Variovorax paradoxus: one gene and its partner. The protein of the gene in region 1 purifies or fractionates together with the protein of each later gene. This does not show direct contact. Links are inferred from orthologs where the notes say so. Each region holds a gene or a part of one and is shown on either strand. Other genes may lie near its edges. The genes, in order: GFK26_RS11280 and GFK26_RS07450.

Region 1 (3,191 bases):
GCGGGAGTTCGTCGGTCGAATGCACCCAGCGTGCGAGTTCCGGCGCGTACGAGCGTCCGCCCACGGCTTCGAGCGCGGCCGCGATGTCGGCCTCGCTGATCGGGCCGCCGCTGCTGTGCGTCCAGAGGTGGCGCATCACGTCGTCGAGCGTGCCCTTGCCTTCATGGCGCAGCGTGAGGTCGAAGCACAGCGCCACCAGCGCGCCCTTGGTGTAGTAGCTGACGGTGCTGTTGGGCGTCTGCTCGTCCTGGCGGTAGTACTTGACCCAGGCGTCGAAGCTCGCGTCGGCCACCGGCTGCACGAGCCGGCCGGGCGTCTGCAGCACCTGGTTGATGGTCTTGTTGAGCAGCCGCAGGTAGGCGGCGTCGTCGATGCGGCCGGCGCGGCGCAGCAGCAGGTCGTCGTAGTAGCTCGTGAAGCCCTCGAAGAACCACAGCAGCTGCGTGTAGTTTTCCTGGCTGTAGTCGTAGTGCGCGAACTCCGCCGGGCGCATGCGTTTGACGTTCCAGGTGTGGAAGTACTCGTGGCTGATGAGGCCCAGCAGCGTGGTGTAGCCCTCGGGCTGCTTCTTCTTTTCGCCGCGCTGCGGCAGGTCGCGGCGGTTGCAGATGAGCGCGGTGGAGTGGCGGTGCTCGAGCCCGCCGTAGCCGTCGTCCACCGCGTTGAGCATGAACACGTAGCGGTCGATCGGCAGCTTGGGGCCGCCGCGCTTGCCGGCCTTGTCGCCGTGCCAGAAGCGGATCTCGGCCTCGCAGATGGCCTGCGTGTCGGCGATGAGGCGCTCGCCGTCGAACGAGGCCGCGGCGCCTGCGATCACGAAGCGGTGCGGCACGCCGCAGGCTTCGAATTCGGCGCTCCAGAAGGCCCCCATCTCGACCGGGCTGTCGGCCAGTTCGTCGTAGCCGGCGGCGCGGTAGCTGCCGAAGCCGTGCTTGTCGGCCTTGGTCGGCACGAGCGCGGTGGCGCACGACCAGCGTGCGGCGTCTGTCGGCAGCGTGGGTGGCACGATTTCGAGCGCGTGCGGCGCCTCGGTCTGGCCTTCGACGCGCAGGCAGACGCTGGTGCCGTTGAAGAAGCCGCGCGTGGCATCGAGCCATGCGGTGCGCACCGAGTTGTCGTAGGCGCAGACCTGGTAGTGCAGCACCAGCGGCTGGCCCGGCACGCAGTCGATCTGCCAGCTGCACTTGTCGAGCTGCGTCAGCACCGGCTTGCGACGGCCCTGCGTGGCGCGCAGGCCTTGCAGGTTCTTGGCGAACTCGCGCACGAGGTAGCTGCCCGGAATCCACACCGGCAGCGCCACGCGCTGCTGCGCGGTGGGCGCGGCGATGGTCAGCGTGACGGCGAACAGGCGGGCATGAAGGTCCGCGCACTCGACGCGGCAATGCACGGCGGCAGGGGCGGTTGCAGCAGCGCCCGCGCGCCGGGAAGCAGAAGTCGTCGAGGTCGTCGCCATTGGATCAGTTGGCGGCGGCGAGTTGCTTCTCGACCTGTTCGGCGGGAATGGCGCCCGGGACGCGGCTGCCGTCGGTGAAGATCAGCGTGGGCGTGCCCGTGATGTTGTACTTGCGGCCGAACTCCACGTTGCGCTCCAGCGCCGCCACGTTGCAGGTGCTGGCGGCGGCGGCGGGCTTGACGCTGTTTTCCATCCAGTCGGCCCAGGCCTTGCCCGGGTCCTTGCTGCACCAGATGTCGCGCGACTTGGCGGTCGAGTCGGCGCCGAGCACGGGGTACAGGAACATGTAGACGGTCACGTTGTCGACCTTCTTCATGTCTTTCTCGAAGCGCTTGCAGTAGCCGCAGTTCGGGTCTTCGAAGACCGCGACCTTGCGCTTGCCGTTGCCGCGCACGATCTTGATCGCGTCTTTCACGGGCAGCTTGTCGAAGGCGACGGCGGTGAGCTTCTCGACGCGCTCTTCGGTGAGGTTGCGGCGCGTCTTCGCGTCGATCAGGCTGCCCTGCAGCAGGTAGCCGCCTTGCTCGTCGGTGTAGAGGATCTGGCTGCCGTTCACGCGCACTTCGTACAGGCCCGGCACGGGCGTCTTGGTGACTTCCTCGATGGCCGGCAGTTGCGGGATGTGCGTCGGCAGGTTCTTGCGGATCTCGGCCTCGCCCGCGCCGGCGGTGGAGAACGTGAGCAGCGCGCAGGCGGCGACGAGAAGGTGGCGGACGAAGGTCATCGGGAAGGTTTCGGGAAAAAGGTGGAGGGCTGGCGGCGGCGTCAGGCGGTCAGGCTTTGAGGCCCATGGCCTGGGCGGTGATCCAGTGCTTCACGAAGCGCGTGCGGTCGAAACCGCGCATGCCCCAGTTGCGCAACGCAGGGAGTGGACCCAGGTTGTGCGAGAAAAGTTGCTGCAATCCGTCGGTCGCCAGGCTCATCTGCAGCACATCGGCGCGGCGGGCGCGTTCGTAGCGGCGCAGCAGGCGGGCGTCGCCCACGCTGCGCCAGTAGTCGCGGGTGCGGATCACCTCGGCCAGCGCAGCCGCATCGGACAGCCCGAGGTTCAGGCCCTGGCCCGCCAGCGGGTGCACCGTGTGGGCAGCGTCGCCCGCGAGCACCCACGATTGCGTGGGCTGGCCGGGCATCGTGCCGGACCAGCGGTCGGCGATGGCGCGCGACAGCGGCCACACGGCGCGTTCGCTCGTGAGCCGCAGCGAGCCCAGCTCGCCGTGGCTGGCTTCGCTCACGGCGGCACTGAATTCTTCGGCGCTTTGTGCGATCAGTTCGGGCACGCGCAGCTGGTCGACCGACCACACCAGCGCCAGCGTCTTGCCATGCACGCCGCCCAGCGGCAGCAGGGCGAACACCTCGCCGCGGTCGTTGAACCACTGGCGCGCGATGCCGTCGTGCGTGTGCGCGGCCTCGAGCCGTGCGGCAATGGCGTGCTGCGGGTAGCGCGTGACCTCGTAGCTCACGCCCAGCGCTGCGCGCGAGGCGCTGGCCTTGCCTTCGCACACCACGGTGAGCGGTGCGGCCACGGGCTCGGTCACCACGTCGATCAGGGGCTGGAAGCGCACCGCGTCGGCCAGTTGCTGCTCGAGCGCGGGCACGTCGACGATCCAGGCCAGCGCCTCGACCTTCTGGCGCGCGGCGCTGAACTGCACCCGGCCGCCGTCGTCGCCGTGCACCTGCATCTCGTGCACCGGCGTGGCATGGGCCGCGTCGGGCCAGCCGCGCAGCGATTCGAGCAGCG
Region 2 (3,252 bases), 820 kb from region 1 along the record:
CGAACGGCTCCAGCGCCTGCACAAGCAGTCGGTGCGCGACGGCGAGCGTTTCGAATCGCTCGCCACCGAACACCAGCACCGCGCACGCAAGCGGCTCAAGCGTTTGCGCTACCTGGCGGAGTTCGTCGCGCCGTTGTTCGTGGAGACGGACGGCGGCAAAAAGAAGAAGGACGCGGCCGAGCGCTACCTGAAAGCCTTGCGCCCCGCACAAGACGCGCTGGGCGAGTTCAACGACGAGGCGGTGGCGCTCGCGCTGTACCGCGAGGTCGCATCGCGCGACCCGCGCGCGTGGTTTGCGGTCGGCTGGTTCAGTGCGCGCCGCGCAGGGAGGGCGACGGCGTGCCGCAAGGCGCTGGAAGAGATCGGCGAGGCGCCGAGGTTCTGGAAGAAGTGACGGTGTTGCTGTCGCACCGTCGGCGCTGACATCAGGTCGAGAGGCCCAGGCTCAGCTGGGCGCCCGGCACGGCTGGGTCGATCTGCCTTCCTGCGAGTTTCTTGGCGGAAGCTCCAGCGACCCATGAAAAGAAGCTCATCCAGAACAGCACGGCACTCACGCCGAACAGCTTGACAGACGACCAGAATTGATCGGCAAGCGTGCGCTTGAGAAAGGCATCGGCGCCGCTGTCCGTGAGGATCGTGCAAAGGATGCCTACTTCCTGCTCAGTGAATCCACTTCGTTGCGCGTTGGCGCTGGGAGGGCGTGTGCAGTCCGTGGCCTTCAACGATTTGGGGCCAAAAGGAAGGATCGAACCGAGACTCCCGACCTGTGTGGACGTCGCAAAGAAATGCCGCTGTGTCGCGTTGAGGGTCATGACGGTTCGGTCGAGAAACAGACTGCCGAAACTCAGCGCGGCGACAAGCAGCCACCAGAACAGTCCTGCGGCCCTCAGCTTTTGAGTGAAGCTCGACGGAAGCTTGTCTACTTTGACCTGCCGGGCGTCCGGATCGAAGAAATCACCGCACAGGCGCAGACGGTACATCTGCACATCATTCAGCTTCGTCCAGCGAATGAGTTCATGGGCCTTCTCGAGCGAGGAAACGGGAACGCCCGCCAGGATCCGAAACGAGATGAAGCTCGCCTCTTCCTCGGCGAACGCCCGGACTTCGGGGTCGGCAATTTCTTGCTTCCCACGAACAAACTGCCAAAGCCGGTGAACGACGACCTGCCGTGATCCTGCGCGCAGGATCGCCCAGACAAACGCAAACGCAATCAGGGCTGGCGGCAGGAGGCCCAGAAATCCGGAAACACTGGTGAGCTCCATCGGGTGCGCGGCTGCGTCTTAGTGATGGTGCCCATGCGCCCCATGCACATGCCGATGCTCAATCTCCACCGGCAGCGCCGCGCGCACGTCCGTCACCTGCAGGCTGAACTTCAGCGCCTTGCCGGCCCAGGGGTGGTTGCCGTCGAGCAGCACGACCGGGCCTTTAATCTTGGTCACGGTGAACACGTGCTCGGTGCCGTCATCGAGCCGGCCCTGCAGCTGGCCGCCGACCTTCACGCCGGGCGGGAACTCGGTCTTGGGAATGGTGCGCACCAAGGCTTCGTCGCGCAGGCCGAAGGCGTCTTCGGGGGCGAGGTTCAGCGTGGTCTGGAAGCCCTTTTCCTGGCCGTCGAGCGCTTGCTCGATCTTGGGCAGGGTGTTCTCGTAACCGCCATGCAGGTAGGCCATCGGCTCGGGGCTGGCTTCGATGAGCTTGCCCTGGGCATCGGCGACTTTGTACTTGAGGGTGACGACGGTGTCTTTTTCGATTTTCATAGTTGATGGTACGGCTTAAGCTTAACTTTGATAGGAATCAAGGGAGTCAAAGTGTCGCGCAAGATTTGACAAAACATCGCTCGCTTTAAGTCCGCTAATGGATTGGCATATCGAATCCAAAGACTTGACCCAGAATGCTCCCGTTCTGGGGTTGCACAGCCCAATGCGGTCAAATTCCAAAGATCCACTGGCATATGCCAAGGTTGAATAAACCAGTAGTTGCCGTATGTCGGAAATTCGAAACGCTCTGGCGCCCGCTTTTATTTCATAAAGGCAGCCTGAGGAGATTATGTCACCCTCGGCTGCGCCGAGTATTCCGCAACCAAGAAATTTCGGGCGAAGTACGTCGCCAGGTTTTGCTGGAAAGGTGTCTAACAAATTGCTGGCGATCGCAGAGGCTTCTTGAATGCAAGTTGCGCTTACGTCTGAAGCGTCCATTGCGCTCGGATAAGTAAATCTATTTATGTAGGCAATTGTGCTTGGGATCGAATTGTCTATAGCGTTGATGATGGATGTTCTACGCTTTGACATCTCCTCATTTCGCGTGAGACAAAATGCTGAAAAAGCGAGTTCGTTGACAAAACCCCGTAGTCCCGTATTTGTTTGCGTTGATATGGCGGGATGAATTTGATGAAGGAATAGATTTTCTCGACGCCAGTAGCTATCCCCTAGCGGCATCACTTCGCGCCACACAGATGTATAGCTCGAAATAAATTTGTGCTCTGATATCACAAAATCACCTGCCAGGCGTCACCCTTTTTGGCTTTGGCGTCACCTGCCCATTTGAGTAGCAACTTATCGAATTCATTGAGGTCGCGTCGTATTGATTTTCGCCAGTGTTCTCCCTCATCTCCGAGAGTGTAAGAGCTTACGAGTAAAGCTCTGCGCTCCCAAATTGTCAAAGTAGAAAAACTTCGTCTGCAATTTGAAACCCAGTGATCTGCGCGACGCTGTGCCATCATAAGAATGATGTCTCGGCGAACCATCATGCTGTCGCTTCGTTTGAAAGCGGATGCCAGTAGTATTTCCGTTTCCTCAGAATTATCGGAGGCCAAGGTTCTTAAGGAAAACGCCAAATTAGTTGGCACTTGCGTCACATATGAGTTATCGGTGATGAGATTTCGGAGCGTTTTGTAAAGTTCGTCTTTTACCTGTGGAGTCAATATGTCAATTAAGCCTCGACACAAATTCATTACAGAGGGGAAAATTGGATAAAGTAAATCAATGCTCTTCAAAAGAGACAACACCGCGTCGTTTTGCACGGCAGGAGCCAAATGCTTGAGTGCTGAAATCAGGCGGCGCGTCAAACTTTCGTCAACTCTGCTTTTGGCAAGCTCTCTTCCAAGCATTCCAACAATATCAAAATTATCCAACTCTGAACGCAGTTGTTGATAATCGGATTCTGCGGTTGGAGAATATGGGTCATAGTAAACGCGCAGCCTTCGGAAGGCTCTTTCTTGCTCTTCGTCTTGGCTTTCTTCATTTTTTGTCTCGA

The links.
Region 2: the proteins of GFK26_RS11280 (region 1) and GFK26_RS07450 purify together in Escherichia coli (affinity purification with mass spectrometry, with the first as the bait; 2 studies listed by BioGRID). This does not show direct contact. The link is inferred for Variovorax paradoxus from one-to-one orthologs.

Annotation. Positions count from the first base shown.
Region 1 is NZ_CP045644.1:2,465,251-2,468,441, forward strand. Bases 318-3,191 are described here. They hold GFK26_RS11280 (DsbC family protein), read right to left. Parts: upstream 2,178-3,191; coding sequence 1,458-2,177; downstream 318-1,457. Other genes in these bases: GFK26_RS11275 (M61 family metallopeptidase), read right to left, coding at 318-1,453; GFK26_RS11285 (FAD-dependent monooxygenase), read right to left, coding at 2,227-3,191. Also shown: more of GFK26_RS11275, read right to left, coding at 1-317. UniProt on the Escherichia coli protein: Acts as a disulfide isomerase, interacting with incorrectly folded proteins to correct non-native disulfide bonds.
Region 2 is NZ_CP045644.1:1,649,568-1,652,819, forward strand. Bases 20-2,954 are described here. They hold GFK26_RS07450 (FKBP-type peptidyl-prolyl cis-trans isomerase), read right to left. Parts: upstream 1,758-2,954; coding sequence 1,281-1,757; downstream 20-1,280. Other genes in these bases: GFK26_RS07440 (CYTH and CHAD domain-containing protein), read left to right, coding at 20-394; GFK26_RS07445 (DUF6216 family protein), read right to left, coding at 426-1,262; GFK26_RS34175 (hypothetical protein), read right to left, coding at 1,779-2,195; GFK26_RS07455 (RNA-directed DNA polymerase), read right to left, coding at 2,486-2,954. Outside these bases: more of GFK26_RS07440, read left to right, coding at 1-19; more of GFK26_RS07455, read right to left, coding at 2,955-3,252. UniProt on the Escherichia coli protein: Folding helper with both chaperone and peptidyl-prolyl cis-trans isomerase (PPIase) activities. Chaperone activity prevents aggregation of unfolded or partially folded proteins and promotes their correct folding.